DNA from 2 places in the Thioalkalivibrio sp. AKL9 genome. Region 1 is predicted to be linked to the other one. Evidence: predicted binding sites of a transcription regulator. Region 1 holds the regulator's gene; the other holds the start of a gene.
The links. Region 1 encodes sigma-54, which starts transcription at its own class of promoters, with help from an activator protein. Its sites were predicted from a motif close to TGGCANGNTNCNTGCTT; they were not measured.

Region 2: a site for sigma-54 is predicted at 2,876-2,892, ahead of glnA (glutamate--ammonia ligase). Genes of this name have one in related genera too.

What each region holds. Positions count from the first base shown of each region.
Region 1 is NZ_KB905105.1:46,194-51,511, forward strand. Features, by position in the region: gene D573_RS0104130 (HAD family hydrolase) at 1-474, shown strand, start outside; gene lptC (LPS export ABC transporter periplasmic protein LptC) at 471-1,052, shown strand; gene lptA (lipopolysaccharide transport periplasmic protein LptA) at 1,033-1,572, shown strand; gene lptB (LPS export ABC transporter ATP-binding protein) at 1,569-2,339, shown strand; gene D573_RS0104150 (RNA polymerase factor sigma-54) at 2,428-3,912, shown strand; gene hpf (ribosome hibernation-promoting factor, HPF/YfiA family) at 3,929-4,267, shown strand; gene D573_RS0104160 (PTS sugar transporter subunit IIA) at 4,271-4,738, shown strand; gene hprK (HPr(Ser) kinase/phosphatase) at 4,787-5,318, shown strand, end outside.
Region 2 is NZ_KB905114.1:32,441-37,758, forward strand. Features, by position in the region: gene glyS (glycine--tRNA ligase subunit beta) at 1-400, opposite strand, end outside; gene glyQ (glycine--tRNA ligase subunit alpha) at 470-1,414, opposite strand; gene D573_RS0111150 (cation diffusion facilitator family transporter) at 1,501-2,754, shown strand; gene glnA (glutamate--ammonia ligase) at 2,974-4,383, shown strand; gene asnB (asparagine synthase (glutamine-hydrolyzing)) at 4,611-5,318, opposite strand, start outside.

The DNA of each region.
Region 1 (5,318 bases):
GACGGCGTGCTGACCGACGGCAGCCTGTTCCTCGGCGACGGCGGCGAGCAGTACAAGGCCTTCAACAGCCGCGACGGCCACGGTATCCGTCTGGCCCTGGACGGCGGCATCGAGATCGCCATCCTGACCGGGCGCACCTCCGGGGTCGTCGAGCACCGCATGCGCGACCTGGGCGTGGAGCATCTGATCCAGGGCCGCCGCGACAAGGGCGAGGCCCTGCACGAACTGCTGCAGCGCACCGGCCACGACCCCGCCGAAGCGGCCTTCATGGGCGACGACATCGTGGATCTTCCAGCGATGCAGCGGGTCGGGCTCGGGATCGCGGTCGGCGACGCCCACGCGCTGGTGCGCCAGCATGCCCAGTGGGTGACCGAGACCCATGGTGGGCGCGGGGCCGTGCGCGAGGCCTGCGAGGGCCTGCTGGCCGCGCAGGGCCGGCTCGACGCGCTGTTCGAGACCTACCTGAACGGATGAGCCAAAGGACTCGCCGCCAAGTCGGATGGGCCCTGGCCGTGCTCGCATTCGCGTCCGCGCCCCTGGCGCAGGCCGAGGTAAGCCCGCCCGAGGGCGAGGTCACGCTGCAGATTGACGGCTTCACCCTGCATGCCACCGGCGACGACGGCGAACTGAGCCATCGTCTGCGCGGCACCCGCCTGCGCGAGTTCGGCCGTGACGGCCCCCAGTGGGTGGACGACCCGGACCTCGACCTGTTCGCCGAGGGCGGTATCGAATGGCGCTGGACCGCCCCGGCCGCCCTGCATCAACCAGCCGCCGCGACCCTGGACCTGGTGGGCCCCACCCACGGCGTACAGCCGCCCCGCGGCGAACGCGTGGAGACCCTCATCGATTCGCGGGATGTTCGCGTCGCCACCGACACCATGGTCGCCACTTCGGATGCCCTTTCTACCCTGAACCAGCCGGGCCTGTTCCAGCGCGGCACCGGTCTGCGCGTGGACTCGCGAGGGGATACCATAGAGTTGTTCCATGACGTGTACTCGCTCTACAGCGAGACGAGCGAGGAGGATCCCGCGCATGACCCCGAATCCCCATAGCCTTCGCCACCGTCCGGGCCAACCGGGTGCCCGCGTGGCGGCGCTCCTGCTGCTCGTGCTGCTGGCCACGCCCGCGTTCGCCCAGCAGGGCTCGGGCCCGGCGCTGCCGGTGGAGATCACTGCCGACCGCGCGGAGATGGACGAACGCCAGGGGCTGGGGACCTACACCGGCGACGTGATCGTGATCCGCGGCGACATGACCCTGGAGGCCGACAAGGTCTACGTGCGCACCCGCGATCGCCGCCCCTACGAAATGGAGGCCCACGGCGAGCCGGCACGCCTGGAATCACCCGATCCGGAAACCGGAGAGATGCGCATTGCCACCGCCCTGCGCATCGACTACCTGCTGAACGAAGACCGCATGATCCTCACCGACCAGGCCCATGTGATCACCACCAGCGAGGAGGCGCGCGGCAAGCGCATCACCTACGACCTGACGACCGACGTGATCGAGGCCGAACGCGGCGAAGGCGACAGCGAGCGCGTGCGCATCACCATCCAGCCGCGCGACGACGAATGAACGCCACCGCCCCCAGCCCATCCGCCACACCGGCACAAACCAACGACCGCCTGATCGGACGCGAGCTGACCAAGCGCTACGGCCAGCGCACTGTGCTGGACCAGGTGGACGTCGACCTCGCGCCCGGCGAGGTGGTCGGCCTGCTGGGCCCGAACGGGGCCGGCAAGACCACCTGCTTCTACAGCCTGGTCGGGCTGATCCGCCCCAATACCGGACGCATCACCCTGGGCGAACGCGATATCACCCGCGCCCCCATCCATGTGCGCGCGCGCGCCGGCCTCGGCTACCTGCCGCAGGAGGCCTCGATCTTTCGCCGCCTGAGCGTGTGGGACAACCTCCAGGCCGTGCTCGAGCTGCGCCCCGGACTCGATCGCCACGAGCGCCGGCGCATTGGCGATGCGCTGATCGAGGAGTTCCAGCTCGAGACCGTGCGCCACAGCCCGGGCATCGCGCTGTCCGGTGGGGAACGGCGCCGGGCCGAGATCGCCCGCGCCCTCGCCGGGGATCCGCGCTTCATCTGTCTGGACGAGCCCTTCGCCGGGGTGGACCCGATCTCGGTGGGCGACATCCAGGACGTGATTCGGCATCTCGCCCAGCGCGGCATCGGCGTACTGATCTCCGATCACAACGTGCGCGAGACCCTCGGCATCTGCCACAGGGCCTATATTCTGAGCGAGGGACGCCTGCTCGCCGCCGGTACACCGGACGAGCTGCTGGCCGATCCCCAGGTGCGCCGGGTCTATCTCGGCGAGAACTTCCGCCTGTGAAAGCGCCCCATATGCGGCCCGGTCGGTGCACAAACCACAAGGCAGGCTTTAAGATTCCATCAATGCCCACCCTCGCCCCGCATACCCGATGCTGAAACCCGGCCTGAATCTGCAGCTGGGTCAGACGCTGACCATGACCCCGCAACTGCAGCAGGCGATCCGCCTGTTGCAGCTGTCCACGCTCGAGCTCCAGGTGGAGATCCAGCAGGCGCTGGAGAGCAACCCCATGCTCGAACAGGTCGAGGACGAAGATGCCGAGGCCGACACCGAGCGCCTGAACCAGGACGGCGAGCTGGTGGAAGGCGATCGCATGGAGGCCACCACTACCAGCGACGACGTGATCCCCGAGGAACTGACGACCGACAGCCGCTGGGACGACATCTACGAGCCGGCCCCGACGCCCAACAAGGGCGTGGATGACCGCGACCCGCTGGAAAACACCAGCGACGACGACGGTGAGGGCCTGCAGGATCACCTGCTGTGGCAGCTGCACCTGAGCCATCTGACACCCCGCGACCAGCGCATCGGGGCGGCCCTGATCGACGCCATCAGCCCCGACGGCTATCTCGAGGGTGACCTGGAAACCCTGGCCGAGACCATCAGCCGAGGCGAGGATGAAACCGTCGGCGTCGACGAGGTCGAGGCAGTGCTCCACTGGATTCAGCAGTGCGACCCGCTGGGGGTCGGCGCGCGGAACCTGCGGGAGTGCCTGGAGATCCAGCTACGCGAACTGGCCCCGGACGCCCCGGCCCGCGAGGCCGCACGGGCGATCCTGGAACACGGCATGGACAGCCTGGGCAAGCGCGACTACAAGGCCCTGCAGCGCCAGTCCGGCGTACGCGACCCGGACGAACTGGCCCGCGCACTGGATCTGATCCGCACCCTGAACCCGCGCCCCGGCGCACAGATCAGCTCCGCCACCTCGGAATACGTGGTCCCGGATGTCTACGTGCGCCATAGCGCCGAGGGCTGGCGCGTGGAGCTGAATCCGGAGATCGCACCGCGCATCCGCATCAACGACCTCTACGCCGGCATGGTGCGCCAGGTCTCGGATGCCCGCGACAGCGCCTTTATGCGCGATCAGCTGCAGGAGGCACGCTGGTTCCTGAAGAGCCTGCACAGCCGCAACGACACCCTGCTGCGGGTCGCCGAGGCGATCGTCCACCGCCAGCAGGGCTTTCTCGAGCATGGCGACGTCGCGATGCAGCCATTGATCCTGCGCGACATTGCCGAGACCCTGGAGATGCACGAATCGACCATCTCGCGGGTTACCACGCAGAAATACATGCACACCCCGCGCGGGGTCTTCGAGTTCAAGTATTTCTTCTCCAGCCATGTCGGCACGAACGATGGCGGCGAGTGTTCCGCCACCGCCATCCGTGCCATGATTCGCGAATTGATTGGCGACGAACCCCCGAACAAGCCGCTCAGCGATGCCCGGCTCGCCCAGGTCCTGTCGGACCGGGGCATCAACGTAGCGCGCCGCACCGTGGCCAAGTACCGCGAGGCGATGCACATCCCTTCATCCAGCGAACGCCGGCAGATGGCCTCGATGCCCACCGGCAGCAAGTAACCAAGGAGTCCTGACCATGCAGATCAACCTGACCGGCCACCACGTGGACATCACCGACGCCCTGCGCGACTACGTCAACGAGAAGTTCGCGAAGCTGGAGCGCCACTTCGACAAGGTCATCGACGTCCACGTCGTGCTGACCCACGAGAAGACCCGGAATCAGCACAACCAGGCCGAAGCGAATCTCCAGGTCAGCGGCAATCACATCCACGCCGAGGCCTCTCACGAGGACATGTATGCCGCGATCGACGCGCTGATCGACAAAGTCGACCGTCAGCTGATCAAGCACAAGGAAAAGGTCAAGGACCACCACCGCGCCGAAGGTGCCCAGCGCAACCGCGAGCAGGCCTCCTGATCCATGACGATTGCCGAGTTGATCACCCCCGAGCGCATTGGCCTGCAACCCGAGTGCTCCAGCCAGAAACGGGCCCTGGAGGCCCTGGCGGACCTCCTCGCCGGCGGAGGTGACGGCACGGGACCGGGGAGCAACGCGATCTTCGAGGCCCTGTCCGCACGCGAAAAACTCGGATCCACCGGTCTCGGCCATGGGGTTGCGATTCCCCATGGCCGCCTGGCCGATCTCGAGGCGCCGCGCGTGGCCGTGCTGCGCCTGGAAAAGGGCGTCGACTTCGACGCCATGGATCACGAGCCGGTCGATATCCTGATCGCACTGCTGGTCCCGGAGGCCGCCACCGGCGACCACCTCGACCTGCTGGCCCAGCTCGCCCGCGGCCTGTCGCAGCCAGACACCATCGGAGCGCTGCGCCGGGCCGGGGACGCGGCGGCCCTGGAACAGGAACTCGTGCGCCGCTTCAGCGAGGACTAAGCCCGTGGAACCCGCCTCCAGCCGCGATTCCGGCGCGCAGCGTCTGCCATGAACGAGGCGCTGGGAGAAGGCGGGATCGCCCGCGACATCAACGTGGAGAGCCTGATCCAGGCCATGGGAAACCGCCTGGATCTTCGCTTCGTGCACGGCGAACATGCAGCACCCGACCGCAAGCTGGTCGGCGACGACGGGGACGACCTGCCACTGGCCGGCCATCTCAACCTGATCCGGCCCAACCGCATCCAGATCATCGGCGACTTCGAGGCCCGCTACATCTCCAGCCTCAGCGCCACCCAGTGCAACGACCTGATCCTGGAGATGGCCCGCACCGGGACCACCGCGGTGATCTTCGCCGAGGACACCTGTCCGTTCTCGGAGATGCCCGACGCCCCGCAGGAGGCGCTGCCGCTGATCCTGTGCTCCAGCACCAGCAGTCACGAGATCATCTCGCTGCTGCGCTATTTCCTGCAGCAGCGCCTGGCCCATTTCGAGGTGCGCCACGGCGTGTTCATGGAGATCCTCGGGATCGGGGTGCTGATCAGCGGCGCCTCCAGCGTCGGCAAGAGCGAGGTCGCACTGG
Region 2 (5,318 bases), on a different contig from region 1:
CCGGCAGCAGTTCGCCGAGGGCGCGCCCCGGCTGCAGCTGGCGAAACACCAGGTATTCGCCCTTGTCGGTGGTCTCGCGCTCCAGGCGCTCGACCTCGACGCCACAGGATCGGGCAAAGCCCAGCACGGCCTTGGTCGGCTCGCCGGCATCGTCGAAGGCCGCGGCCACCGCCGGGCCGCGGCGCTCCTGCAGCTGGTCCGGCTGGCGCGCGGGCACGCTCGGGAACAACACGGCCAGGCGCCGCGGGGTGGCGAAGGCCTCGGGCTCGCCCGGCTCCAGCCCGGCCTCGCGCAGGCGGGTGGTCAGGCCCTCGGCCAGGGCGTCGCGCAGGCGCGCGAGGGCGGTCGGGGGCAGCTCCTCGGTGCCAAGTTCGATCAGGAGTTCGCGGGCTTCGGCCATGTCGGGTCCAGGTTGGGTCCAGTACGCGCCGCGCGACCCAGGGGGCCGGCCGGCGCGGGATTGCGGGATTCAGGCGGCGTCGGGCTTGTTCGCGTCGTCTTCGGCACACAGCGGGAAGCCCAGGGCCTCGCGCGATTCGTAGTACTTCCGGGCGACGTTCCGCGACAGCTCGCGCACGCGCAAGATATAGCGCTGGCGCTCGGTGACCGAGATCGCGCCGCGCGCATCCAGCAGATTGAAGCTGTGCGAGGCGCGCAGCATCTGCTCGTAGGCCGGCAGGGGCAGGCCCAGCTCGATCATGCGATCGCTCTCGGTCGCGTGCTGGTCGAAGGCGGCGAACAGGGCGTCGCGGTCGGCATGCTCGAAGTTGTAGGTGGACTGCTCCACCTCGTTCTGGTGGTAGACGTCGCCGTAGGTGATCGCGCGGCCGTCCGGGCCGTTGGTCCAGACCAGGTCGTAGACGCTCTCCACACCCTGCAGGTACATCGCCAGGCGCTCGAGGCCGTAGGTGATCTCGCCGGAGACCGGGTGGCAGTCGAGCCCGCCCACCTGCTGGAAGTAGGTGAACTGGGTCACCTCCATGCCGTTGAGCCAGACCTCCCAGCCCAGCCCCCAGGCGCCCAGCGTCGGAGACTCCCAGTTGTCCTCGACGAAGCGCACATCGTGGGTCAGGGTGTCGAACCCGAGCGCCTCCAGCGAGCCCAGGTAGAGCGCCTGGATGTCCGGCGGCGAGGGTTTCAGCAGGACCTGGAACTGGTAGTAGTGCTGCAGACGGTTGGGGTTGTCGCCGTAGCGCCCGTCGGTCGGGCGGCGGCTCGGCTGCACGTAGGCCGCGCGCCACGGCTCCGGCCCGATGGAGCGCAGGAAGGTCGCCGGATGGAAGGTCCCCGCGCCCATCTCCATGTCGTAGGGCTGCAGGACCACGCAGCCATGATCGTTCCAGTAGTCCTGCAGGCGGCGGATCAGGTCCTGGAAGGTCGGGCTGCGGCTGGGCGGGGTGCGTTCTTGCGACATGCGGGATCCCGGGTCAGGGCAAAGCCGACAGTATATCGGCCCGGCTTCGGCCACGGCCACCGCTCGCGTTGGCGCGGGCGTTTTGCATGCAGCCAAAGCGCGCCCATACTGGGGCCCTGATTCTGTTCGGGAGAGTGGCCCTGAGCGACCCCCTCGCCAATTCCGGACCTTCGGTCACGCCGGAGAGCGGCCAGCGCTATCGTGATACCCGCCGGGTCACGTTGGTCGGCGCGGCCGTGAACAGCTTCCTCGCCGTGGCGCAGCTCGTCAGTGGCTGGCTGCTGAACTCGCAGGCCCTGGTGGCGGACGGCGTGCATACCCTGTCGGACCTGATCACCGACGGGGTGGTGCTGTTCGCGGCAAGCAAGGCGGCCGCCTCCCCCGATCAGGAACACCCCTACGGTCACGCGCGGATCGAGACCCTGGCCACGGTGATCGTCGGGGTCTTTCTGGCGCTCGCAGGTCTGGCGATTGCCTGGGCTGCCGGCAACCGCCTGGTCGAGCCCGAGGCCATGACCGGCCCCGCAAACATGGCGATCGCCTTTGCCCTGCTGACCCTGGTGGCCAAGGAAGGCCTGTATCAGTACACCCACCGGGTGGCAAAGCGCCTGAAGTCGCGGATGCTGGATGCCAACGCCTGGCATCACCGCACGGATGCGATCTCGTCGCTGTTCGTGCTGGCCGGGGTGGCCGCTGCGGTGGCCGGGTTCCCGTGGGCGGATGCCCTGGCGGCGCTGATCGTGGCGCTGTTCATCCTGCATATCGCCGGGCGCCTGATCGTGCGCAGCGCGGCGGAGCTGATCGATACGGCCCTGGAGCCGGAGAAGGTCGAACGCATCCACCGCACGATCATGGATGTGCCCGGGGTCAAGGATGCGCACATGCTACGCACGCGCCGCCACGGCAGCGAAGTCGTCGTGGACGTGCATATCCAGGTCGCGCCGATGATCTCGGTCTCCGAGGGCCATCGGATTGCCGATGCGGTGTTCCACGCGGTGACCGATGCACATGACCGGGTGAACGACATCACCGTGCACGTGGACCCGGAAAACGACGCGGAACAGGCCCGGAGTTCCATGCTGCCGCTGCGCCCGACGCTGGTGGAGGCGCTGCGCGAGGCCTGGGCGGACGCCCCGGAGCTGGATGCGGTGGAGCACCTGTCGCTGCATTATCTCGGCGGTCGGGTACACGTGACGCTGACCCTGCGCCTTGACGGGGCAGCCGCGCCGGCAGACCTCGAGGCCCGCACCCAGGCCCTGGCCGACCGACTGCACCGCCATCCCGGGGTAGGCGACATGCTGGGCGAGGTCACGCTACTCTATCGGCCCTGCACTCATTAGGTGCGGACCACCACGATGCGCACGAAAGTTGTGCAGATAAAGCACCAGATTGGTGCATACAGGATGCGGCGGGGCGCCCCGGCTGCCCGTTTTTCGCGCGCCCGGGCCAAACAGGACCGGATGGCATGATGCCTGCATAATGAACCGCGACGCCGCGCAAGCGCCCGACGGGCCGGCCGGCCACCTTTGAAGACTCAAGTAAAGACCAAGGAGATCCCCATGTCCGCAGCCGACGTGCTGAACCAGATCAAGGAAAAGGAAGTTCGCTTCATCGACTTCCGTTTTACCGACTCCAAGGGCAAGGAACAGCATGTGACCGTGCCGGCCCACGACATCGACGAAGAAACCTTCGAGGAAGGCAAGATGTTCGACGGCTCGTCGATCGCCGGCTGGAAGGGAATCAACGAGTCCGACATGATCCTGATGCCGGACGCCGAGTCCGCGGTCCTCGATCCGTTCTTCGAAGACATGACCATGAACATCCGCTGCGACGTGGTCGAACCGGCCACCATGCAGGGCTACGACCGCTGCCCGCGCTCCCTGGCGCGCCGCGCCGAGGCCTACCTGCAGAGCACCGGCATCGCCGACACCGCGCTGTTCGGCCCGGAGAACGAGTTCTTCATCTTTGACGACGTGAAGTGGGGCAGCACCCTGTCCGGCTCCTACTGCCGCGTGGATTCCCAGGAGGCCTCCTGGAACTCCGAGCGCGTCTACGAGGACGGCAACATCGGTCACCGCCCGGGCGTGAAGGGCGGCTACTTCCCGGTCCCGCCGGTCGACAGCCTGCACGACATCCGCTCCACCATGTGCGAAGTGATGACCGAGATGGGCCTCGAGACCGAGGTGCACCACCACGAGGTGGCGACCGCCGGCCAGTGCGAGATTGGCGTGGGTCCCGCGACCCTGACGCAGAAGGCCGACGAGGTGCAGATCCTGAAGTACGTGATCCAGAACGTGGCCCACGTCCACGGCAAGACCGCGACCTTCATGCCCAAGCCGATCGTTGGTGACAACGGCTCCGGCATGCACGTGCACCAGTCGCTGTCCAAGGACGGCAAGAACCTGTTCTCCGGTGACCTGTACGGCGGCCTGTCCGAGACCGCGCTGTACTACATCGGCGGGATCATCAAGCACGCCCGCTCGCTGAATGCCTTCACCAACCCGTCCACCAACAGCTACAAGCGTCTGGTGCCGGGCTTCGAGGCACCGGTCATGCTGGCCTACTCCGCCCGCAACCGCTCCGCCTCGCTGCGTATCCCGTTCGTCATGAACCCGAAGGGCCGTCGCGTCGAGCTGCGCTTCCCGGACTCCACCGCCAACCCGTATCTCGCCTTCGCGGCGATGCTGATGGCCGGCCTGGACGGCATCCAGAACAAGATCCACCCGGGCGATGCGATGGACAAGAACCTCTACGACCTGCCGCCGGAAGAAGAGAAGGGCATTCCGCAGGTCTGCCATTCGCTGGACCAGGCGCTGGAAGCCCTGAACCAGGATCGCGAATACCTGACCCAGGGTGGCGTGTTCACCGACGACATGATCGATGCCTACATCGACCTGAAGATGGAAGACGTCACGCAGATGCGCATGACCACCCATCCGATCGAGTTCGACATGTACTACAGCCTGTAAGGCAGCCGCTTCCGGCCCTTCAGGGCCGCGAAGCCATCAGCCGCCCCCGGCCCCTGGCCGCGGGCGGCTTTTTTGTGCCGGTCGCGCGCGATCCGTGCGCAACCAGCAACGGATGAGGGCGCTCACCCCCGTCGAGCCCCCGACCGGCCCTGTTGGCCAGAACGAAAAAGGCCCCGCGGACCAAGATCCGCGGGGCCTTCTGGGTCACTCGGGGCTTGTACCCGTGATCAGGCGTGCCAGCCGAACTCCTCGGCCTTTTGCCGCGCCAGCGCCGGGATGTCGGTGGCGACGAACTTGTCGTGCAGCACCTGGACCCCGATCATGTGGTTGATCACCGCGTCCAGCTGAACCTGGGTGGCGGCCGGCGTGTCCTCGGACTCGTGCAGCTCGAACACCTGACGCACGCCCTCCGGGTCGAGCAACCCGGCCTCGGCGACCTTCTCCGGGGACAGATAGCGATCGGCCAGGGCCTTCATCGCCGCCCACTTGACCGGGTCGGTGTGCGCGGGCGGCGCCATGAAGGCGAACTTCTCGCGCTCGTAGAGCACCTTCGGAAGCAGTCCCTTCATCGATTCGCGCAGCACGTACTTCTCGGTCTTGCCCTTGATGCGCATGGTCGGCGGCAGGTGGGCGGCGAACTCGGCCAGGTGGTGATCGAGGAACGGCGGACGCGCCTCCATCGAATTGGCCATGTCCATGCGGTCGCCGCCCCAGGTCAGGATCTGGCCCTCCAGCATGGTCTTGATCCAGACGTACTGAGCCTTGTCCAGCGGATGCCGGCCTTCCAGCATGTCGTCATCCAGGGCGTTGGCGATCGCCTTGCCCGGCTTGTAGTCCTGCATGCGCTCGCGGCGCTTCGGGTGCAGCAGGCCCGGCACGTGGTCGGCCGCGGCCAGCCACGGCTGCAGGCAGGACGGGGTGAAGCCCATCATCTG